DNA from 2 places in the Bradyrhizobium sp. 25ACV genome. Region 2 is predicted to be linked to the other one. Evidence: riboswitches for the same ligand, from Rfam matches in the RefSeq annotation. Region 2 holds a riboswitch; the other holds the start of a gene.
The links. Region 2 has a riboswitch for S-adenosylmethionine ahead of metX (homoserine O-acetyltransferase MetX). Riboswitches for the same ligand answer to the same signal wherever they lie in the genome.
Positions count from the first base shown of each region.

Region 1: another riboswitch for S-adenosylmethionine. It lies ahead of RAD04_RS19405 (O-succinylhomoserine sulfhydrylase); the one in region 2 lies ahead of metX (homoserine O-acetyltransferase MetX).

Region 1 is NZ_JAVAYO010000008.1:581-12,164, reverse strand. It holds gene RAD04_RS19445 (SdpI family protein) at 1-197, shown strand, start outside; gene RAD04_RS19440 (VOC family protein) at 302-661, shown strand; gene RAD04_RS19435 (SRPBCC family protein) at 805-1,206, shown strand; gene RAD04_RS19430 (hypothetical protein) at 1,331-1,807, shown strand; gene RAD04_RS19425 (MATE family efflux transporter) at 1,804-3,249, opposite strand; gene RAD04_RS19420 (hypothetical protein) at 3,483-4,535, opposite strand; gene RAD04_RS19415 (PAS domain S-box protein) at 4,643-5,062, opposite strand; gene RAD04_RS19410 (2'-deoxycytidine 5'-triphosphate deaminase) at 5,231-6,367, opposite strand; SAM riboswitch at 6,448-6,527, shown strand; gene RAD04_RS19405 (O-succinylhomoserine sulfhydrylase) at 6,601-7,788, shown strand; gene RAD04_RS19400 (SGNH/GDSL hydrolase family protein) at 7,901-8,893, opposite strand; gene RAD04_RS19395 (SGNH/GDSL hydrolase family protein) at 8,906-9,685, opposite strand; gene RAD04_RS19390 (OpgC domain-containing protein) at 9,685-10,980, opposite strand; gene apaG (Co2+/Mg2+ efflux protein ApaG) at 11,160-11,552, shown strand.
Region 2 is NZ_JAVAYO010000007.1:191,005-202,588, reverse strand. It holds gene RAD04_RS18380 (response regulator) at 73-447, opposite strand; gene RAD04_RS18375 (MJ0042-type zinc finger domain-containing protein) at 489-1,370, opposite strand; gene ftsE (cell division ATP-binding protein FtsE) at 1,532-2,191, shown strand; gene RAD04_RS18365 (cell division protein FtsX) at 2,184-3,152, shown strand; gene RAD04_RS18360 (YdcF family protein) at 3,255-3,959, shown strand; gene RAD04_RS18355 (lysophospholipid acyltransferase family protein) at 3,983-4,756, shown strand; gene RAD04_RS18350 (gamma-glutamylcyclotransferase) at 4,753-5,361, opposite strand; gene RAD04_RS18345 (DUF2125 domain-containing protein) at 5,472-6,659, shown strand; gene RAD04_RS18340 (prephenate/arogenate dehydrogenase family protein) at 6,765-7,700, opposite strand; gene hisC (histidinol-phosphate transaminase) at 7,697-8,794, opposite strand; gene RAD04_RS18330 (chorismate mutase) at 8,831-9,679, opposite strand; SAM riboswitch at 9,836-9,915, shown strand; gene metX (homoserine O-acetyltransferase MetX) at 10,007-11,206, shown strand; gene metW (methionine biosynthesis protein MetW) at 11,209-11,584, shown strand, end outside.

The DNA.
Region 1 (11,584 bases), on a different contig from region 2:
GCCTCATCGGGCTCTGGTTCAGCTTCGGCGTCACGGCCGCCCTGTCCGCGTTCCTGCTCGTCCTCGCCCTTCATGACCCGCAGAAGCTCACGGCCCTGATCGTCGCAACAGTCAGCGTGATCGGAACGAACATGTGGGTTCACGTCTATCACCTGAAACGGGTGATTCGGTGGCAGTCGGAGGTGCCGGCGAATTAGCCGGCTGCCAAGCGCAAGATTCTCCAAGAGCCGCCCGCCTCACCCCGACTAGGGTCGTCTCCGGCGCGCGCCAGTTTCGGCGCGCTTTGCAGATGGAGACGACCATGTACGACCACATCGGACTTCGCGTTGCCGATCTCGACGCCGCGACGCGATTCTACACCGCGGTGCTGGCGCCGCTCGGTTACGTCCTGTGCTCCAGCGGCGACGGCTATGCGGGTTTCGGGCCGAAGGGCGAGCCTGCCCTATGGCTGCACCTGAACAAGGGCCGCAAGGCCGACGGCGCGCACATCGCGTTCCGCGCCGGAAATCATGACGCGGTCAAGGCGTTCCACAGCGAAGGCCTGAAGAGCGGCGGCCGCGACAACGGCGGCGCCGGGCCGCGCAAGGATTACAGCCCGACCTATTACGCGGCGTTCCTGATCGACCCTGATGGCAACAATGTCGAGGCGGTTTGTGCGTGAGGCGCGACCTGAGGTGCCACATACGCCGTCATTCCGGGATGGTGCGAAGCACCAGACCCGGAATCTCGAGATTCCGGGTTCGCGATTGCGCACCATAGTTCGCGCTCCGCGCGCCCCGGAATGACTCCAACAATGGGTATCCCATGGCCTCCATCCACAACGACATCTCCATCAATGCCCCGGCGCGCGACGTCTGGGATGCGGTGCGCGATTTCGGCGCACTGCATGAGCGGCTGGCGCCCGGCTTCGTCACCGCCTGCACGCTCGACGGCGATGCGCGTATCGTCACGTTCGCCAACGGCTCGGTGGCGCGCGAAGTGCTGGTCGATTGCGACGACGCGCGGCGGCGCCTCGTCTATGCCATCAACAACGAGCGGCTGAAGCATTACAGCGCCTCGGTGCAGGTGATCGCCGACGGCGAGCGGAGAAGCCGCCTGCTGTGGATCATCGACATGCTGCCGAACGAGCTCGCAGCCTACGTCCAGGGCCAGACCAGGGACGCCGTCGTTGCGATACATAAAGCGTTTCCGCCCGCTGCAGCCTAGCGGCGGCCCACGCGGCTCTGTGAGTTTTCTCACAGAGCTCAGTCCTCGCCAGCCGTAACCATCGCGGCGTGCGTCCGGTTGGCTCCGCTCTCCCGGCGGCGCCACGAGACGCGAGGAGCATGCCATGCGAGGTGCGGACAAGGTGATTTGCCAGGCGGCCGCCGTGCTGCTGCTGTTTTCAGTCGCGAGCTCGCCGGCGAAGGCGCAGTTCCTCGGCGGCGGAGGTGCCGGCGGCGAGGACATGATGACCCAGATGGCCCCGATGCTGGAGATGATGAAGGCGAAGATGGGCAAGCGCCGCTTCGCCATGATGATGCAGACCATGGGCCCGGTGATGAGCCGCATGATGGACGGCGGCGGAGGGCTTGGTGGCATGATGGGCGGCGGCAATCTCGGCGGCGGCTTCGGCGCGCCCTATTACGGCGGCTACACCCCGATGGGTGGCGGTACCATGCCGGCCGGTTATGGCGGCGTTGGTGGCGGCGACATCATGGGCATGATCGGCGGCGCTGGAGGCGGCGACATGATGGCGATGATCCCGCAACTGATGCGGCTCGCCAATGTCGGCGGCGGTGGCCATCGCCGCCACAGGCATCGCTAATCGGCGACGCCCGAGAGAGCCGGCCTGATCGCAGCCTTGCTCGCGCGCGGTCCCCAGCGCGTCAGCACCACGCTGGAGAATGAGAGCAGGCCGAGCACGACCATCGAGCTTGCGGCCAGCCAGAAAAAGCTCTGCGCGGTCGCCTCGTGGGTCGACAGCCACCAGCCCGCCGCCGAGATGTAGATCAGCCGCGCCGTCTGCGCCAGCACCGGCCCGATCACCTTGGCCGCGCCTTGCGATGAGAAATACATCGTCGTGGCAATGCCGAAAAAGGCGTAGAACGGTCCGACCGTCGAGAGATATTGATGGCTCGCCGCGCGCACGGCCGCGCTGTCGGTGAAGATGTTGATCCAGAGATCGGGAAACATCGCAACGACGCAGGCCGGCGCACCGACGGCCATGAAGGCGGCAGCACTGGCGATCCAGGCGACGCGCCGGGCGCGCGCGATGTTGCCTGCGCCGATCGCCATCCCCACCATCGGCACGCAGGCGATGCCGAACGAGAACGCGATCGAGGTCAGCAAGAATTCCAGCCGCGCGCCGATACCGTAGCCGGCGAGGATCGTGGTGCCGAACTTCGCCAGCATGTGGGTGAAGATCGAGATCGTCAGCACCGATTGCAGCGGCGAGAAGCAGGCGATCGCGCCGACCTTCAGGATGTCGAAAAACATCGCCCACTGGATGCGCAGGCCGCGCAGCTTCGGTGTAACCCGGGCGCGGCCGGAGAACAGGTACCAGCCCATGATGCAGATGTTCATGGAATAGGCGATCAGCGCACCGGCCGCGACGCCGCGCATGCCGAACTGCGGCACCGGCCCGAGCCCGAGGCCGAGCGTGCCGCCGAGCACGATCTGCCAGGCCGCCGAGTTGAGGATGAGGAACGACGGCAGCTTCATGTTGCCGGTGCCACGCAGCACGCCGGCCATGGTGTTGAGCAGCCAGGGCAGCACGGCGCCGCCGAAAAAAACCTGCGTGTAGGCGACGGCGTGGGTCAGCACGTCGCCGCGGCCGCCGAGCATTTCCAGCACCCGCGGCCCGAAGATCAGCATGCCCAGCATGAAGACGAGGCCGAAGCTGATGCCGATCAGGATCGCATGCGCGGCGAGCGTGGCGGCGCGTTCGCGATCGCCGGCGCCGAGCGCGCGGGCAATGGCGGAAGCCACCGCACCACCCATGGCGCCGCCCGACATCGTCATGGTCAGAATGATTGTCGGAAACACCAGCGCCATCGCCGCCAGCGCCTCGACGCCGAGCCGGCCGATATAGGAGGTCTCCGCGATCACCGTACAGGTACCGGCCGAGAGCGCGATCACGTTGGGCCAGGCGAGAGAGAGCAGCGTGCGCAGGATCGGCCCGTCTACAAGCGCGCTTCGCACTGGCGGCGTGGGCGGCGGCAGCGGACGCTCTTGCTCATCGACCGGGATTTCGGCGATGTCGGACATGTCCTCTCCGGGGCACGGGGCGCCATTTGCGGCGCGGCAATGCGTAGGTGTGCCAATTATTTTCTTCGCGCAGAAGGCGCGGCGAGAGGCTTGTTAGCACGGCCCGCAGCGATTCCTACTGCGCTAGCTGCAGGCGTGCCCTGCGGCAGCGCATTTCAGCCCGTGAAATTGCGGCTGTTGTTCTCCCTCTCCCCGCTTGCGGGGAGAGGCGAAGCGCGCGGCGGCGCCATCGCCTATTCCACGGCCCAAACCAGCGGCGGACGGCCGCCAGCAGCAGCGCGCATACGCACGCCGATATGCCGCCCGCATCCCGCAGCCAGCCCCTCGAACAAGCCCTCCAGCGCCTTGGCGCAGGCGGGGTGATAATCGGCAACGTCGTCCATCAGCTTCCAGCTCTGCTGGCGGATTTCGAAGGTGCCTTCGGATCGCGAGGTCTCGGCCGTGTCATCCTGCGCCGCGAACAGCGCGTTCAGGAACGACGCGAATTCGCTTGCGCCGCCGCGGCTCATCGCCAGCGCGGCGGCGACTTCGTCGAAATATTGCATCCCGATCAGCTTGCCGGTGAGGTGCAGCAGATAGCCGGCGTCTTCCGGGCCGAACAGCTGCACCATCACGGGCGCCGCCGTGCGCACATACTCCATCGCATAGTTACGATAGGCTTTTTCCAGTCGTGGTTTCGGCCAGCTCGCAACCGGCAAAGCCGGCGCAGTCTTCGCGTCGAACAGCGGCGCTTCGAGGTGGCGCGCGAACACCAGGCGCTGATCGAGTTCTAGCGGATGATCGTATTGGCAATAATAGCCTTCGAGCCCGTCCTGGCCGTCGACGCTCTGCTTGGTGCAGACGAAGCCGAGCCTGAGATCGCCGAGCGCGACGCCGTTGTTGGCGTGCCATCCCCGCAGCATCGCGCGGGAAACCTCGCCCGGTACGCCGCAGATCGCGGTGCCCTTCCAGATCCAGCGCGGCGGCGGATAGCGGATCCAGGCCTTGGCGTCGCTCTCATACATGTATTCGACATGCACGCCGCCGATCCAGTTGGAGAGATAGTGATATTGCGCGGCCGCCACCGCCGGCGGCAGATGATCGATCCCGAGCTTCCTAAGCCCGGGCAGGAAGCGCTCCTGCTGCTGACGGCGGAACACGCGGAAGACGAACTCGGCGGCATCCGCAGTGCCGCGCCGCGTGACGACGGTGAGGATGAGGCCGGTGAAATAGGCGTGGTAGAGGTCGGCGACCGCACGCCAGCGCTTCCATTGCGCTTCCTGCACGGCGTCAGCTGCGGCGGTCATTCGTTTCGCTCCCGATCGTTGTTGCGATCGAGTGTGTCACCGCACCTTCCGGCAGGCAACATGACGCCCGTGCAGAGCGCCCTGCGCGGCCGCCCGCCAATTCCGCATCACGAAGTTTGCGGCGGCGCCGTCCTGGCCGCGCGCTCTCGCTCGACCCGTTCGGTGACATCGCGCGCCATCGCGACCGATCCCAGAACATTGCCGCCGGAATCCCACACCAGCGCGAAGGTCATCTCGATGTAGAGCTTGCGCCCGCTCTTGTGCAGCGCGCGGGTCAGTGTCGGCTTGCCCGCAAGCTTCATGCGGCCGCTGGCCAGCGCAGCTTCAAAGCCCTTCCAGTGCGCGGCGCGCAGGTGTTCGGGAATGATCAGGTCGAGATTCTGTCCGAGCGCTTCCGCAGCGGAGAAGCCGAACAGCGCCGTCGCTGCACGGTTCCACCGCATGATCGTGCCGGAGCGGTCCGAATAGATCAGCGCATCCGCGACGTCTTCGACGATCTTTGCGTCGAGTTCGGATTCGTTGGCCATGTCACCACCTTGTATCACTCCGAATGATTGCACATCCCGACACACATTCGGTGTCATCGCCCGACTTGATCGGGCGATCCAGTACTCCGAGACGGCAGTGATCAAATCGACAGGCCGCGGCGTACTGGATGCCCCGGTCAAGCCGGGGCATGACAGTAGGGTGCGCAGCTACACCCGGAAATGCTTCGATAGTTTGAGGCCCTGGGCCTGATAGTTCGAGCCGATGCGCTGGCCGTACATCGCGTCGGGACGGGCCAGCATCTTCTCGTAGACGAGGCGGCCGACGATCTGGCCGTGCTCGAGGATGAACGGCACCTCGCGCGAACGCACTTCCAGCACCGCGCGCGCGCCTTTTCCGCCCGCGCCAGCATAGCCGAAGCCGGGATCGAAGAATCCGGCATAATGCACGCGGAATTCGCCGACCAGCGGATCGAACGGCACCATCTCCGCGGCGTAGTCGGGCGGCACCTGCACCGCTTCCTTCGACGCCAGGATGTAGAACTCGCCGGGATCGAGGATCAGGCTGCCGTCGGGACGGGCCGAGATCGGCTCCCAGAAATCTTCCACCGCGTAGCCGGAGCGACGATCGACGTCGACGACGCCGGTGTGACGCTTGGCGCGGTAGCCGACGAAGCCGTTTGCCTTCTCGCCGGAGAGATCGACGGAGACGGCGACGCCGCCCGAGAGGTCGGCATCGTCGATGTCGACGAGACGCTCGGCGGCATGCAAGCCATCGAGCTCGTCGGCATTGAGGATGGCGTCACCGGTGCGAAAGCGCACCTGCGACAGACGCGAGCCCTCGCTGACCAGCACCGGAAACGTCTTCGGGCTGATCTCGGCATAGAGCGGACCGTGATAGCCGGCGCCGATCATGTCGAAGCGGCGGGTGCCGTCGGCGATGACGCGGGTGAAGACGTCGAGCCGGCCGGTGGAGCTTTTCGGGTTCGCGGCCGCGACGATCTCCGGCGGCAGCGCGAGGCTCTCCAACAGCGGCACGATGTAGACGCAGTTGGTCTCCAGCACCGCGCCGTCGGCGAGGCTGAACTCGTGCAGCTTCAATTCGTCGATGCGCTCGGCGACGGTGGCGCCGGGACCGGGCAGGAAGCTGGCGCGGACGCGATAAGCGATGTCGCCGAGACGCAGATCGAGGCTCGCCGGCTGGATCTGGCTCTCGACGAAGTCATAGGCGGGCAGGATGAGCCCGGCCGCCGCCATCGCCGCGATCATGCGGTCGGGCAGGATACCATTGGCGTCGGGCGCAACCGTGAACGTCAACCGGGGGTCCTCGTCAGGGATCAGATGCATCCGGACATGCCGGAAATACAAGTCTTTTACGGCTATCCGATGGACGCCTTGACGGAAAGGGCATTGCGGAATATGAGCATCACTTATCCCGTGGTGATTTGAGCCGGCCGGCTTGCAGCCACGTTAAATAAGTCGCTAAACAGGCCGGGGACCTCTGTGATCCCGGCCCGTGGAGATATCCAGGCCGGTTTTTTTGTGACCGTTTTCGCTCGACGGTCACGTCGGAGGTACCTATGTCGAAGTCGACCACCAACTACCGTCCCGAAACCCGCCTTGTCCATTCCGGCACCCTGCGCTCGCAATATGGCGAGACGTCGGAGGCGCTGTTCCTGACCCAGGGCTATGTCTACGACACCGCGGAGCAATGCGAGGCGCGGTTCAAGGGCGAGGATCCGGGCTTCATCTATTCGCGCTACTCTAATCCCACCATCGCGATGTTCGAGCGCCGCATGATCGAGCTCGAGGGCGCCGAAGCCGCCCGCTCGGCGGCAACAGGCATGGCCGCGGTGACGACGGCGATCCTGGCGCCACTCAAGGCCGGCGACCACGTGGTGGCTTCCCGCGCCCTGTTCGGCTCGTGTCTCTACGTCATCCAGGACCTCTTGCCGCGCTACGGCATCGAGACCACGCTGGTCGACGGTCTCGACCTCGACCAATGGCAGCGCGCCGTGAAGCCGAACACCAAGACGTTCTTCCTGGAGAGCCCGACCAATCCGACGCTGGATGTGCTCGACATCCCAGGGATTGCCGAGATCGCGCACAAGGGCGGCGCGTGGCTCGTCGTCGACAACGTGTTCGCAACGCCGATCTGGCAAAGCCCGCTCGCGCTCGGGGCCGACGTCGTGGTCTATTCCGCGACCAAGCACATCGACGGCCAGGGTCGCTGCCTCGGCGGCATCATCCTGTCGTCGGAAGCCTTCATCGCCGAGCACATCCACAATTTCATGCGCCAGACCGGCCCTTCGATCTCGCCGTTCAACGCCTGGGTCCTGCTCAAGGGCCTGGAGACGCTGGGCGTGCGCGTGCGCGCGCAGACCGATACGGCCGCGCGCATCGCCGACGTGCTGGCGAGCCATCCGAAGATCTCGCGGCTGGTTTTCCCGGGCCGCGTCGATCATCCGCAGGCAGCGCTGGTGAAAAAGCAGATGCGCGGCGGCTCGACGCTGGTCGGCTTCGAGGTCAAGGGCGGAAAGGCCGCGGCGTTCCGCGTGCTCAACGAATTGAAGCTGGCGAAGATCTCCAACAATCTCGGCGACGCCAAGAGCCTCGTCACGCATCCGGCGACCACGACGCATCAGCGCCTGAAGCCGGAGGACCGCGCCGCGCTCGGCATCAGCGAAGGTTTTATCCGCTTCTCCGCGGGGCTGGAGCATGCCGATGATCTGATCGAGGATCTGACTGCGGCGCTGGAGAAGGCGTGAGGGGAAGCGCTGTAGGGTGGATTAGCCGAAGGCGTAATCCACCAACTTCGTTCGGCATTCGCTGATGGATGGTGGGTTACGGCTTCGCCTAACCCACCCTACGGCACCGTGCTTACATCGGCCGATAGGTTCTCACATCCGCGGGCACGTTCACACCCAGCTTGATCTGCCCCACCGAACGGATGATGTCGTCGCCGAGCAGTTGGGCGAAGCAGGCATAGCCCCAATCGTTCATGTGCAGGCCGTCGGCGATGACGAAGCTCTCGACCGGAATCGACTGGTTCTCGTGCCAGTCGCGCATCACCTCGAAGCGCGGGAAGATGCCGACGTGACGCAGCTCGGCGACCTTGCCCAGCAGCTTCACCATCTTGCCGGCGCTTTCGCCACGCTGGTTGACGGCCGGCGAATATTGCGGATCGACCAGCACGATGTCGGCACCGCCGGCGGCCTGGATGCGGCTGATGCCGTCCTCGACCAGTTTTGCGGTGTCGCCGGGATCGAGATTGCGCAGCACCGCGTTGGTGCCGACCTGCCAGATCACGAGATCCGGATGCACGTCGATCACTTGCGTCTGGAGGCGCTTCATCATCTCCGGCGCATCCTCGCCGCCGACGCCGGCATTGACGACGGTGATGTCGGCGGTCGGATAGTGGCGGCGCAGCTGGGCGGCAAGACGGTTCGGATAATTGAACTCCGGCGAGCTCGCGCCGAATCCTGCGGTCGACGACGAGCCGAACGCGACGATCACAACGGGCTGGCCGGCCACGAGCTTGCTTGCAACATGCGGCAGCGAACCCATCGCCTTCGAGCCGCCCTTTGACGGCAGGCAGGGCACGCGGTTGAAGACGTCGCCGGCGGATTTGGCGACCTGCTTCACCTTGTCGATGGCGCGCGCGGTGATGCCGCGCTGCTCGGGCGAGGTCACGGCAACGGTGGTCTGGGACGGCGAAGCGGGAGCGGGATCAGCCGACCGCGCCGGTGCTTGTGTCGCCTGCGCGGCTTGGGTCTGCGCATGGGACTGCGGGGCCGGCGCCAGCAACAACAGCACTGCAGCTGCAGGCGCGGTCAGCCATGCCGTCAGGCAAAAAGGGCGGAGAGAACTCATTAACGCTAGACCTCAATTTTGCTGCTGGGCCGGCTCCAGATGGGCTGCGTCGATCACGAACTGTGCCAACGCCCGGCCAAGGCAATCATGAACCTGCTTCGCCAGTTCGGGCCCGCGGGACGGGCTGAACAGGTCGAACTGACCCTGATCATTCCACTGCCGCATGATCGTGAAGCGATCGAACAGCGGAATATCATGCTCCTGCGCCACGACGCGCATATTATCGAGAAATGGTTGGGCCGAGATCATCGTTTCGGTACGCGGGCTGTACTGCAAATTCATCAAGACGACGTCGGCCCCTGCCTTTTGCAACGCAATAACCCCCTCGGTGACTGCGCTGCGAAATTCGTCGGGATCGATGGATCGGATGGCATCCACGGTCCCGGTCTGCCAGACGACCAAAGTAGGGGTTTTTGCTTCCATCAGCTTAACGAAGGTCGAGGCGGCCTCCTCCGCCGTTCTCTTGCTCTGTATTTCTACGGAGACGTGCACTGCTTCCGACGGCGGCAGCTTTTCCTTCAGAATCGCTTCCATACGCGCCGGATAGGAGCTGCCCTCCGAAGACGGAATCGTGGTCGAGCGGCTGCCGACGACCAGGATTTCGAGCGGCTTGCCGGCCTTGACGGCCTCGGCGACCTTGGGAAGCTGGCTTTCGCTGGTAAGCAGATAAGACGGCAATTCGCACGCCGCGGGCGCGGTGGCAGCGCCAGACGCAGCATCGCCCGCGCGCGCCACAGGCGCGGCGAGGCTACCGCATAGCAGGACCAGGCTCAGGAGAACCTTCGCCTTCATCAGCCCCCTCCCGCCAGATCGGCGTTGCCGACGGCGTTTTTGGTTTTCGCACCGCTCTTGTCAGCCACGCGCTTGTACCACGAAATCACCCAGGCCACGCCCCACATGATCAGGACCCCGGAGAGACTAATCAGCGCATGCATGGCTGCGCCGCCGGAGACTTCGGCGAGAATGAAATGCCCGGCGAAGGCCAGGAAGACACCGAGGCAGAAGATCTCGAGAGAATGCTGGCCACATAGAATCAATGGTCGCAACCAGCGCGATTTCAAGCCCGGCCAATCCCGGGGTAGGAAGCGGACGGTGAGCGCGGCCAGCGCCAGGAAATGCGTGAAGCGCAGCACGTCGAGATCGGTCTTGTCGATCGGATACATCCACTGCTCGACCCGCTTCGGCATGAATTGGGAGAGCTGCGGCACGTACCAGGTCAGCGTCACGTAGAACGCCGCGGCGAGGTAGGCGATCGCGATCCACATCGTCACCGGCGAAGCCAGGATACGCGACATCCGTCGCGCACCTCCGAGCGCGCACCATGCCCCGAAGACGAACAGCAATTGCCAGGCCAGCGGATTGAAGGCCCAGAAGCCGTTCGGATAGGCGGAGAAGTAGAGATCGTACTCCCAGGTGACCGCGTAGAGCACGACCGAGAGGCCGAGCGTGACGTCGGGGCGCCATTTCATCGACCACAGGATCAGCGGCAGCGCCAGCATCAGCACGATGTAGAGCGGCAGCACGTCCATGTTGACGGGCCGGAAACGCAGCAGCAGCGCCTGCACGATGGTGACGTCGGGCTGCTTGAGGAAATCCATGATACCCATCTCTTCGGTGTAGAGCGGGTTCTCGAACCTGGTCGCGACGTAGGAGATTTCGGCGAGGAAGATCGTGAACAGGAAGACGTGGGCGACGTAGATCTGCCAGACCCGGCGCAGGATGCGCGCGGTGGCGATGACGACGCCGCTCTCCAGCATCGCCCTTCCGTAGACGAAGGCGGCGGTGTAGCCGGAGATAAAGATGAAGATCTCGGTGGCGTCGCTGAAGCCGTAATTGCGGATCGTGAACCAGGTCAGCAGACTCGGCGGCAGATGGTCGATGAAGATCAGCCACAGCGCCAGCCCACGGAACAGGTCGAGCCGGAGCTCGCGCTCGCCGATGGCGGGCAGCGTGATGGTCGGCGCGGTCGCGCGCGCCTTCGCCCCCGCGGGCTTGCTGTCCACAGGCGTGCTGTCTACAGGCTTGGCGTCTGCAGGTTTGGCGGTTCCCGCGATCGTCGATCCCGTTACATGGTCGGCAATGGTCATCGGGGCCTAAAAACCCTTCCGCAAATCGCGACGTTGAGGAGTGTACCGGTCCGGTCGTCGTCTCGCAAAGCGGCCGGATCACATCCGGGTGTCATTCCCCTCGAATTCTGGCGGGACGATGTCGCCAGAGCCGCCTCCGGCGTTTGGTTCCAGCGCCGGATGTCGGTATGATAGCAGCCATGTACCGCGCCGTGACCCGTCAGATTGAAGTGACCGTCGAGCCGAACTTTGTTCCGGAGCAGTCGTCGGCCGACCGCTCGCGCTACTTCTGGTCCTACACCATCGTCATCGTCAATTCGGGCGAGGAGACCGTGCAGCTCAAGACGCGGCACTGGATCATCACCGATGCCTCCGGGCGCCAGCAGGAGGTGAAGGGCGAGGGCGTGGTCGGCGAGCAGCCGATCCTGGCCCCCGGCGAACGCTTCGAATACACCTCCGGCGTCCCGCTCTCGACCGCCTCCGGCTTCATGACCGGCCGCTACCAGATGGTCACCGAAAGCGGCGAGCGCTTCGAGATCGACGTACCGGCGTTTTCGCTGGACAGCCCTGACAACAAGCGGGTGTTGAATTAGGGGGCCTCGCTCTCGTGTCCCGGACGCGCAGC
Region 2 (11,584 bases):
TTGAACCGAGAGGCCGCGGCGTACTGGATGCCCCGGTCAAGGCATGACGGTGGAATGTGTGGCTGTCGCCCGCTACCCCTTCTTCGCCGCCAGCGCGTCCGCCACGGCGGTGCGGATGTCGGCGACCGAGAACGGTTTTGTCACGACGTCGTGCACCAGCGCATTGAGGTTCGAGGCGCGCTCGCGCTGGTCGGCAAAGCCGGTCATCAGCAAGATGGTCAAATCGGGAAAATCGCGCGCGGCGGAGAGCGCCAGCGCGATGCCGTCCATCACGGGCATCTGGATGTCGGTGAGCAGAAGGTCGAAGGCGCCATCCTCGCGGGTCAGGATCTCCAGCGCCTCGGCGCCGTCCTGCGCGGTGACCGTTTCGTGCCCGTCCATGGCGATGGCGCGCGCCACCAGCGTGCGCATCGAATCTTCGTCATCGGCGATCAAGATCTTCGGCATGGGACCAACTTTCGAACCAACCTCGGTACCGGGCGGCGCGATCATACGCTGCCGCCGGCAATGTCGCGCCGGTTGAAGAAGCGAACGTCGATATTGCGGCCTTCCGGCGGCGGCGAGGCCAGGCGGGAGCGGAAGAAGGCGCGCTCGCCGGGCCGCAGCACGGTCTGCTCCAGCACCGTATTCCAGGCGTAGATCTCCGCGCCTTGCCCGTCGCGGACGGCGAAGCGCAGCCGCGGAATGTCGAGCGGCTTCTTGCCCTCGCCGACGATCACACCCTCGATCACCAGCACCTGCTTACCGTCAACGGTCTCGCTGGACAGCTTCACGTCCTTGAAGGCGAGGCCCCGCAGGTTCACCTCGAGCCCGACCATCTTGTAGAAAGCGGCGGTCTGCGGCAGCAGCCGCACCATGTCGCCGCGCCAGATCACCAGCGCCAGCACCAGCGCGCCCATGGCAGCGCAGGCGGTCGGCAGGCCGAAATGAGATTTTTTGGGCGACGCAGTCGCGACCGGACGGCTCACCCGCGCGCCGCGGCGGGGGAACAGACCGCGGAACCAGGACTGGTGCTGCGCGCCGACGACCTCCTCCTCGGCCTCCCGGGCCGCCGCGGACCACTCGTCCTCGATTTCCTTGGAGGCCTCTTCGTCGGGCCAGTCGCTGGCAATCGATGGGCTGTCGACGACGGGCGCATCCGTGGCGCCGTCGTCCTTGGCATAGGAGTTCCACTGCTCGGCGAGGTCGGTCTGGTCGTCGGCCTGGCTGGCGGCGGCCATGGCCGGGACGGATGCCTCCTCGATGGCATCCTCGGCATGGGCGATCCAGGTCTCCTTGCAGCGGGAACAGCGGACCGCCCGTCCGTTCGCCCCAAGGCTCGCGAGCTTGATGGCGTAGGATGTCATACAATGGGGGCAGACGATATGCATGGACGGGCCTCGACGATGACCCAGTCGCGCCGAACCGGGCAGCCTGGATGCTACAAGGCGACCGTTAACGAACCGGAAACCATAACGGCGGCAAAACCCGTTGGTCGCATATGGCGGAGCGCAGCAGTGCGACCCGCGTCCCCTCTCGAACGGAGCTGAGCTTGGTTCGGTTCGAAAATGTCGGATTGCGTTACGGTCTGGGGCCGGAGATCCTGCGCGACCTCAGCTTCCAGATCCCGGCGCATTCGTTCCAGTTTCTCACCGGCCCCTCGGGTGCCGGCAAGACCTCGCTGCTGCGCCTGTTGTTCCTGTCGCACCGACCGACGCGGGGACTCGTCAATCTGTTCGGCCACGACATCTCGCGTCTCGGCAAGGACGAGATCGCCGATCTGCGCAAGCGCATCGGCATCGTGCTGCAGGATTTCCGCCTGCTCGATCACATGACGACCTATGAGAACGTCGCGCTGCCGTTCCGCGTCATGGGCCGCAGCGAGTCGAGCTACCGCAAGGAGGTGATCGACTTGCTGCGCTGGGTCGGGCTTGGCGACCGCATGGACGCGCTGCCGCCGATCCTGTCGGGCGGCGAGAAGCAGCGCGCGGCGATCGCGCGCGCCGTGATCTCGCGGCCGCAACTGCTGCTCGCGGACGAGCCGACCGGCAGCGTCGACCCGACGCTCGGACGCCGCCTGCTGCGGCTTTTCATCGAACTCAACAAATCAGGCACCGCCGTCATCATCGCGACCCACGACATCGGCCTGATGGACCAGTACGAGGCCCGGCGGCTGGTGCTGCACCAGGGACGGTTGCACGTCTATGAGTAGGACCGACGAGCGCGGCGTGTTGGTCGACCTCGGACAGGAGCGTCCGCAGCTTCCGGCCAACGCGCGCAACATGTCGCCGATCGTGCCGCGCGCCTCGATCCAGGGCCGCGCGCTGGTCGCCGTCGTCGCCATCATGACCTTCCTGGCGTCGATGACCACGGGCACGGTGCTATTGGTGAGCGCCTCCGCCGCGGAATGGCAGTCGGACGTCGCCAGCGAAATCACCATCCAGGTTCGCCCGCAGGCCGGCCGCGATCTCGAACGCGACACCGCGGCGGTGACGGAGGCGATGCGCGCGCAAGCCGGCGTCGTCGAGGTCAAGCCGTTCACCCGGGAGGAGAGCGGCAAGCTGCTCGAGCCCTGGCTCGGCACCGGCCTGTCGATGGACGACCTGCCGGTGCCGCGCATGATCATCGCGCGTGTGCAACCCGGCACGCTGCTCGATCTCGGCGCCTTGCGCGCGCGTGTGACCCAGGTCGCGCCAAGTGCCAGCGTCGACGATCACCGCGCCTGGATCGAGCGGATGCGCTCGATGACCAACGCCACCGTGCTCGCCGGCCTCGGCATCCTCGCGCTGGTCATCATCGCCACCATCATCTCGGTCTCGTTCGCGACCCGTGGCGCCATGGCGGCGAACCGTCCGATCGTCGAGGTGCTGCATTTCGTCGGCGCCGGCGACCGCTACATCGCCAATCACTTCCTGCGTCATTTCCTGAGGCTCGGCCTCGAGGGCGGCGTGATCGGCGGCGGCGCCGCCATGCTGGTGTTCGGCTTCTCCGAGTCGATCGCCGGCTGGTTTTCCGGTACCCCCGTCGGCGACCAGTTCGCGGCGCTGCTCGGCACCTTCTCGCTGCGGCCGTCCGGCTACATCGTGCTCGCGGCCCAGGCCGTGCTGATCGGCGCCATCACCGCGGTGGCCTCACGCCAGACCCTGTTTGCGACGTTGAACGATGTGGATTGAGTTCTTTCTTCCGTTCTCCCGCAGGAGAGGGCGAAGAAACCGGACTCCACTTCGCCTCAAAACCTTTTAAAATCACCTCAGGGAAGGGATCACCGACACTATATGACCTCGCCGACCGACGATCGATCGCCGAACCTGCCGCGCGGCTGGCTGCGCGCGGCCGTGGTGTCGACGATTGCGCTCGCCTTCGTCGGCGCGGCGGCGGGCTTCATCGCGTTCCTGTCGCAATTGCGCGGCGCCGAGATCGCCCCAAGCCGCAAGGCAGACGGCATCGTGGTCCTGACCGGCGGCTCCTCGCGGGTGTCCGACGCGATGGAGCTGCTCGCTGCCGGCTACGGCAGACGGCTCCTGATCTCCGGCGTGCACCCGACGTCGACGGCGAACGACATCTCCCGGACCCTGCCGGAGAACCAGTCCTTCATGACCTGTTGTGTCGATCTCGACCGTACCGCGCTTTCGACCCGCGGCAATGCGGCGGAGGCGCGGCGCTGGGCCGACGGCCGCCGGTTCAAGTCGCTGATCGTGGTCACCTCGAACTATCACATGCCGCGCGCGCTGGTGGAATTCTCGCATGCGATGCCGCAGACGACGTTGATCCCATTCGCAGTGGTCGGCGACAAATGGCGCGAGGAGCCGTGGTGGACCTCGGCGTCTACCTTGCGGCTGCTGCTGTCGGAATATGTCAAGTACGTCGCGGCCGAGCTCAGGGTGCGGCTGGAGGATTTCGGGATTGACCTTTCGCCCGAGATGTCGGAGCAGCCTGCAGGTCATCAGCCAAAGCGGCCCGCCACCGCCCAAGCCAATTGATCGGCAAAATAATCGGATCGTCGATGTTCCTGATTTTCGTGCGCTCGCTCGTGTTCAACGTGCTGTTCTACGCCGTGCTGGTCTGCCTCGCGATCGTGGCGCTGCCGACCTTCGCATTGCCGCCGCGCGCCATGCTGACGGTCGCGCAATGGTGGGCCAAGGCGACGCTGGTCCTGATGCGCGTGGTCTGCAACATCAAGGTCGAATTCCGCGGTGTCGAGAACATCCCGCAGGGGCCGCTGGTGATCGTGGCGAAGCATCAGTCGTTCTGGGAGACGTTCGTTCTGCCCGGTTTCTTCAATCGTCCGATCTTCATCCTCAAGCGTCAGCTCATGCAGATCCCGGTGTTCGGCCAGTTTCTGGTCAAGACCGGGATGATCGCGATCGACCGCAAGGCCGGCGTGAAGGCGCTCTTGGACATGACGCGGCGGGCGCGCGAGGCGGTGCGCTCGGGCAGGCAGCTCGTCATCTTTCCGGAAGGCACGCGCCGCGCGCCGGGCGCGCCGCCCGACTACAAGACCGGCTTTGCGCAGATCTATTCGTCCTGCGGCGTGCCGTGTCTGCCGATCGCGCTCAACTCCGGCCTGTTCTGGCCGCGGCGCACCTTCATGCGCTATCCCGGCACGCTCGTGGTGGAATTCCTCGATCCGTTGCCATCAGGCCTGCCGAAGGATGAGTTTCTCTCCCGTGTGCAAACGGCCATCGAAGAGGCAACGAGCCGCCTCGTCGAAGCCGGCCGCAAGGAGCAGGAGCAATTGATCGGCGCCTCGCCGAGTTACGCGCCGTCGGAGAACTAGCGGATCTCTCGATCGTCGGGAGCCGGCGGGTGCAGGGAATGCGCCTCCCCATGCAGCATAGTCGCAAGCTGATGCAATTGCGTATCGCGAAAGCCTTCGGCCTCGATCGCCTTCACCGTCGCGGTGACATAGTCGCGATTGGCGCCAGACTGGCCGTGGCCCTGAACGACATGGCGGTGCTGCTCGACAAGCGACAGACGGCCGGCATATTGCACATGGCCGCGGTCGACGACATAGGCGAGCGCGGAGACGCGCTGGCTCGCATCGTTCTCCAGCCAGACCGAGCGCATCACCTCGCGATAGACCGAGGTCACCTGCTCGCGTGCCCGCAAGTAAGCGACGACCTCAGTGCGGTTCTTTTCGGCGACGCGAAAGGCGATGCCGCGGCAGGCGCCGCCGCGGTCGAGCCCGAGCACCAGGCCCGGCTTCTCCGGCGTGCCGCGATGGACGAAGGAATAGACGCAGAGCGCCCGGTGCTCGCCGACCAGCCGCGCCGGGAGGCGCTCCTCGAAATCGAATCCCGGACGCCACATCAGCGAACCATAGCCGAACACCCAGAGGTCGCCCGTGGCTGTGGTGACGGAGGGGAGGGTGATTTCGGACATTTCGGGCACGGCTACCAGAACCGCGCCCCCAAAAGAAGCGAATTCTCCGCCTTTCGTCGGGGGCTGGCCTCGCTTACATTTGCCAAAATCTGGGACCAAAGGGTCGCCGCATGTCCAATATGACCGTTGCCGCAGGCCACCGCCGCTCCCGTTGGGGCCTTTTCATCGCCCCCGTCCTCGTCCTGATCCTCGCCGTTGCCTGGAGCTGCTTCTGGTTCTACGCGGCCTCGCAGGCCGAAGTGGCCGCAGACGCCTGGCGGGCGCAGGAGGCTAAATCCGGCCGCATCTATGATTGCGCCAAGCGCTCGATCGCCGGCTTCCCGTTCCGCTTCGAGGTCCAGTGCTCCGGCGCCAGCGTGGCCCTGGTCTCGCAGAATGCCAGCAAGACGCCGTTCACGGCCAAGCTCGACAACATCCTGGTCGTTGCGCAGGTGTACGATCCCAAGCTCGTCATCGCCGAATTCTCCGCGCCGGCGACACTGACCGACGGCGTCACGCAAAACACCTTCGTGGTGAACTGGAGCAAGGGCCGCAGCAGCGTGGTCGGCCTGCCCTCCGTGCCGGACCGTGCCTCCATCGTGTTCGACGATCCCAACATCAATCGTCTCGACGGCAGCATGCAGGTGCCGCTCGCGCGCGCCAAGCAGGTCGAGCTGCACGGACGCCTCGCGGACGGATCGCCGGCCGAACACCCTGTGATCGAGACCGTGCTCCATGTCGCGCAGGGCAGCATCCAGGGCGTTCATCCCTTGCTCGCCGAGCCGTTCGAGGCGGACACACGCGCCAAGATCACGGGCCTGTCCGACCTGACGCCAAAACCCTGGCCGCAGCGCTTCCGCGAGATCCAGGCCGCCGGCGGTCATATCGAGATCGTGCAGTCGCGGATCCAGCAGGGTGAGATGATCGCGGTTGCGGCCGGCACGCTCGCCCTCTCGGCCAACGGCCGGCTCGACGGCGAATTGCAGATGACGGTGACGGGCCTCGAGCGCGTGATCCCGGCGCTCGGCATCGAGAAGATGCTGGAGGAGGGCGTGCCGCAGGCCACGCTCGATCGCGTCGCGCCCGGCATGAAGTCGCAGGACCTCAACAATCTGTTCGGCGCGCTCGATCGCGCCGTTCCCGGCCTCGGCAAGGTCATCAAGCAGAACGCCAATGCCGGCGTTGCCGCCGGCATCAATTCGATCGGCACCGAGAGCACGCTGGAAGGCAAGAAGGCGAGGAGCTTCCCGCTGAAGTTCGTCGACGGCGCCGTGCTGCTCGGCCCGGTCAAGGTCGGCCAGATCCCGCCGCTGTATTAGGTGGCGTAGCTGCCGTAGCCCGGATGGAGCGAAGCGCAATCCGGGACGGTGCCAGCCGCGATCAAGAATCTCGGATTACGCTTGCGCTCCATCCGGGCTACGAACTCAGGGCTTCTTCAGCGCCCCATGCTGCCGGCCGAAATCCGCGGCCGCCGAATCCTGGCCGATCTCGACGATGCCGCGGCGGATGGCGCGGGTGCGGGTGAAATGGTCGAACAGCGCCTCGCCGTCGCCGCGGCGGATCGCGCGGGTGAGTTTGGCGAGATCCTCGGTGAAGGTGCCGAGCATTTCCAGCACGGCTTCCTTGTTGGCGAGGAAGACGTCGCGCCACATCGTCGGATCGGACGCGGCGATGCGGGTGAAATCGCGGAAACCGCCAGCCGAGAACTTGATCACCTCGGACTCCGTCACCTGCGCCAGTTCGTCGGCGGTGCCGACGATGGTGTAGGCGATCAGATGCGGCAGATGGCTGGTGATCGCGAGCACGAGATCGTGATGATCCGGCGTCATGACCTCGACCTTGGCGCCCATCGCCGCCCAGAAGGCGCGCAGGCGATCGGTCGCGGCCGCATCGACGCCTTCCGGCGGGGTGAGAATGCACCAGCGGTTGATGAAGAGCTCGGCGAAACCTGAATCCGGCCCTGAATGCTCGGTGCCCGCCACGGGATGCGCCGGCACGAAATGAATGGTCTTCGGCAGATGCGGCGCCATGTCCCTGACGATGGCGCCCTTGACCGAGCCGACGTCGGAGATGATTGCGCCGGGCTTCAGATGCGCGGCGATCTCCTGCGCGACCTCGCCGCAGGCGCCGACGGGAATGCAGAGGATGACCAGATCGGCATCCTTCACCGCTTCCGCATTGGTCGCCACGACCTGGTCGACGATACCGAGCTCCATCACCCGCGCGCGGGTCTTCTCCGAGCGCGCGGTGGTGACGATCTCGCCCGCCAGGCCCTGGAGCTTCGCAGCGCGCGCGATCGAGCCGCCGATCAGGCCGAAACCGATCAGCGCGATGCGCTGGAAGTGCGGTGCGCTGTTCATTTGCCGGCCATGAAATCGCGCAGGCCGTCGAGGACGAGGCGGTTCGCCTCCTCGGTGCCGATGGTCATACGCAGCGAATGCGGCAGGCCGTAATTCTTTAAGCCGCGCAGCACGAGGCCCCGCTTGGTCAGGAAGGCGTCGGCATCGTCAGCGGTCTTGCCCTTGTCGGTCGGGAAGTGGATCAGCACGAAATTGGCGACGCTCGGCGTCACCTTCAGTCCGAGCTTGCCGATCTCCTCGGTCAGCCAGTTGCGCCAGGTCTCGGTGAACTGCTTCGACATCGCCTGGTGCGCGGTGTCCTCGATCGCGGCGACCGCGGCATACATTGCCGGCGTCGACACGTTGAACGGGCCGCGGATGCGGTTGACCGCGTCGATGATGTGCTCGGGGCCGAACATCCAGCCGATGCGCAGCGCGGCGAGGCCGTGGATCTTGGAGAAGGTGTGCGTCACCACCGTATTCTCGGTGGTGGCGACCAGCTCGATTCCCATCTCGTAGTCGTTGCGCGAGACGTAGTCGCAATAGGCGGCATCGAGCACCAGCAGCACGTGCGAGGGCAGGCCGGAGCGCAGGCGCTTGACCTCGTCGAACGGCACATAGGTGCCGGTCGGATTGTTCGGGTTGGCGAGCCAAACCAGCTTGGTGCGCGGCGTCACCGCCTTGAGGATGGCGTCGACGTCGCAGGTGAGGTTGGTCTCCTGCGCGACGACATTCTTGGCACCGACCGCCATGGTCGCGATCGGGTAGACCAGGAAGCCGTGCGTGGTCGAGATCGCCTCGTCACCGTGGCTGAGATAGGTGTGCGCCAGCAGATTGAGGATCTCGTCCGAGCCGGCGCCGCAGATGATGCGGTTGGGGTCGAGCCCGAAGGAGCGGCCGATCGCCTCGCGCAGCACGCGCGAGGTTCCTTCCGGATAGTCTTCCAAATGATCCGCCACGCGCTTGAACGCCTCGATCGCCTTGGGCGAGGGCCCGAACGGCGTCTCGTTGGCCGACAGCTTGAATACCTTGCGGCCCGGCTCCGCCACCGGGCTCTTGCCGGGCGTGTAGGGCGCAATATCGAGAATGCCGGGATTCGGCACGGGGCGGGACATCTTGAACTCCGAAAATGGCGGGGCGCGGCGCGTGGTTTACGATTTCGCCCCGGTCGGGGGCACCGTATAGCGCGTTGCGTGGCTGCCGACGAGGGCCGTGGAGCGCACCGAGGCCCCCGCCTCGATCAGGGCAGCCCTGATTTTGTCGATGCTGGTCGCGCTCGTGACCGAGACCAGCAGCGCCGCGCCGTCGAAGGCGGTATCAGGCACCGCCACGATCTCGGCGAGCGGCGACAGGGCGCGCGCGACCTCGGCGTTCCAGCCGGAGACGCGGACGCTGAAGGTCTCGACCTCCGTCACCAGGGCGCTGTCGGCGACGCGCGAAATCGCGAACACCGGCAGTGCCGCCGGATGATCGTCGCGCTCGACGAAGGGCATCCGCGCGATAATCTTCGGCGCGCCTTCCGTTTCGAGCAAGAGCCACCATGGCGTGCGGCTCGACGTCGCCGACACCAGCGCCAGATCGCCCTTGGATTTCGCTACCGCCTCGACCGCGGCCTGCGCGCTGAAATGCGCGACGTAAGGCACGGTGAAGCCGAAATGGAAGCGCGCGGAATCGCGCATCGCCGGCTCGCTCGCCGAGATGTCGGCATGCACCGAGAACGGCGCCTGCACATAGGTGAACGTCGAGATGATGACGCGCCAGATGCTCTCGACCGTGTCGAGCGGCAGGATGCCGCGATGGCGCTGCACGATCTCGCGCATCATGGCGGCCTCGCGCGCGGGGCGGAACGCCGAGCCGACCTCCTGGGTCTGCTTCACCTGGATCAGGCGGTCGATGATGTCGCCGCGCTGCATCAGCAGGCGATGCATGCCCTCGTCGATCGCGTCGATCTCCTTGCGCAGTTCCTGGAGCGATGGTGGCGCGGGCGGACGTTGGGACATGTCTGGCTGTCGATGGTTTCGATGGGGGATGTCCTGATTAGGCAGTCGGGACGGCGAAAGCAAAGAGAAATCACGTCCTTTTCGGATGACGCGAGAGAGACGAATTGGGCCGATCCGGGCCGCGACTTGACGAAAACCGCCCAAGACGGTAGCTTTTGCCCGTTCCGTGGTCATTTGAGCCGGCCGGCTTGCAGCCACGTTAAAAAACTCGCTAAACAGGCCGGGGACGCTTCCGATCCCGGCCGAACCTATCGTTCAGGCCGGGTTTTTCATGGCCTGATGCAAGTGGCGATCACGCGTTTGATCGCAAACGAGGTCGATGGTCAGATGGGTAGCGTCAAGTCGATACCGAGTCCTGCGATCAGCGCCGACGAGCGGTCGCACGAGGTGGATCATCCAAGCTCGCAGATCGCGCATTTCGGCGCCGAGCAGCCGCTGCGGCTCGACTGCGGCATCGATCTCACCCCGTTCCAGATCGCCTACCAGACCTATGGCGAGCTCAACGCCGATCGCTCCAACGCGGTGCTGATCTGCCATGCGCTGACCGGCGATCAGCATGTCGCCAATGTGCATCCCGTCACTGGCAAGCCCGGTTGGTGGGAGACGCTGGTCGGCCCTGGACGTCCGATTGATCCCAAGCACTACTTCATCATCTGCTCCAACGTGATCGGCGGCTGCATGGGCTCGACCGGGCCGGCGTCGATCAATCCTGCTACCGGCAAGGTTTGGGGCCTGGATTTCCCGGTCATCACCATTCCCGACATGGTGCGTGCGCAGGCGATGCTGGTCGACCGGCTCGGCGTCGACACGCTGTTTGCGGTCGTCGGCGGCTCGATGGGCGGCATGCAGGTGCTGCAATGGACCGCCGCCTATCCTTCCCGCGTGTTCTCCGCGCTGGCGATTGCCTGCGCGACGCGGCACTCGGCGCAGAACATCGCCTTCCATGAGCTCGGCCGCCAGGCCGTGATGGCCGATCCCGACTGGCACGGCGGCGGCTATGCCGATCACGGCATCCATCCGCATCGCGGGCTCGCGGTGGCGCGGATGGCGGCGCACATCACCTATCTCTCGGACGCGGCGCTGCATCGAAAATTCGGCCGGCGCATGCAGGACCGCGAGCTGCCGACCTTCTCGTTCGACGCCGACTTCCAGGTCGAATCCTATCTGCGCTACCAGGGCTCGTCCTTCGTCGAGCGTTTCGACGCCAATTCCTATCTCTATCTGACGCGCGCGATGGATTATTTCGACATCGCCGCCGACCATGGCGGCGTGCTCGCAAAGGCGTTCGCGGGAATTGCGACCCGCTTCTGCGTGGTCTCCTTCACCAGCGACTGGCTGTTTCCGACCTCGGAATCGCGCGCGCTGGTGCACGCGCTGAATGCGTCGAGCGCGCGGGTGTCGTTCGCCGAGATCGAGACCGATCGCGGCCACGACGCCTTCCTGCTCGACGTGCCCGAATTCTTCGACATCTCCCGCGCCTTCCTGCAATCGGCGGGCAAGGCGCGCGGGCTCACCAGGGACGGCTAGTCATGTCTGTACAGGAAGTGCTGCCGTTGAACGGCGTCGCGACCGGATCGTCCGGCCAGTTTCGCGCCGATCATCTGCTGGTCGCCGAGATGGTCAAGCCGGGCTCGAAAGTGCTCGACGTCGGATGCGGCGAGGGCGACCTGCTTCAGCTGATGGAGACCCGCGGCATTGACGGCCGCGGCATCGAGCTGTCGCGCGAGGGCGTCAATCGCTGCGTCGCCAAGGGCCTTGCGGTGGTGCAGGGCGATGCCGACACCGACCTCGTCAATTATCCGGATGACGCCTTCGACTATGTGATCCTGTCGCAGACGCTGCAGGCGACGCGGCAGCCGCGGGTGGTCCTGGAGAATCTGCTGCGCATCGGCCGCCGCGCCATCG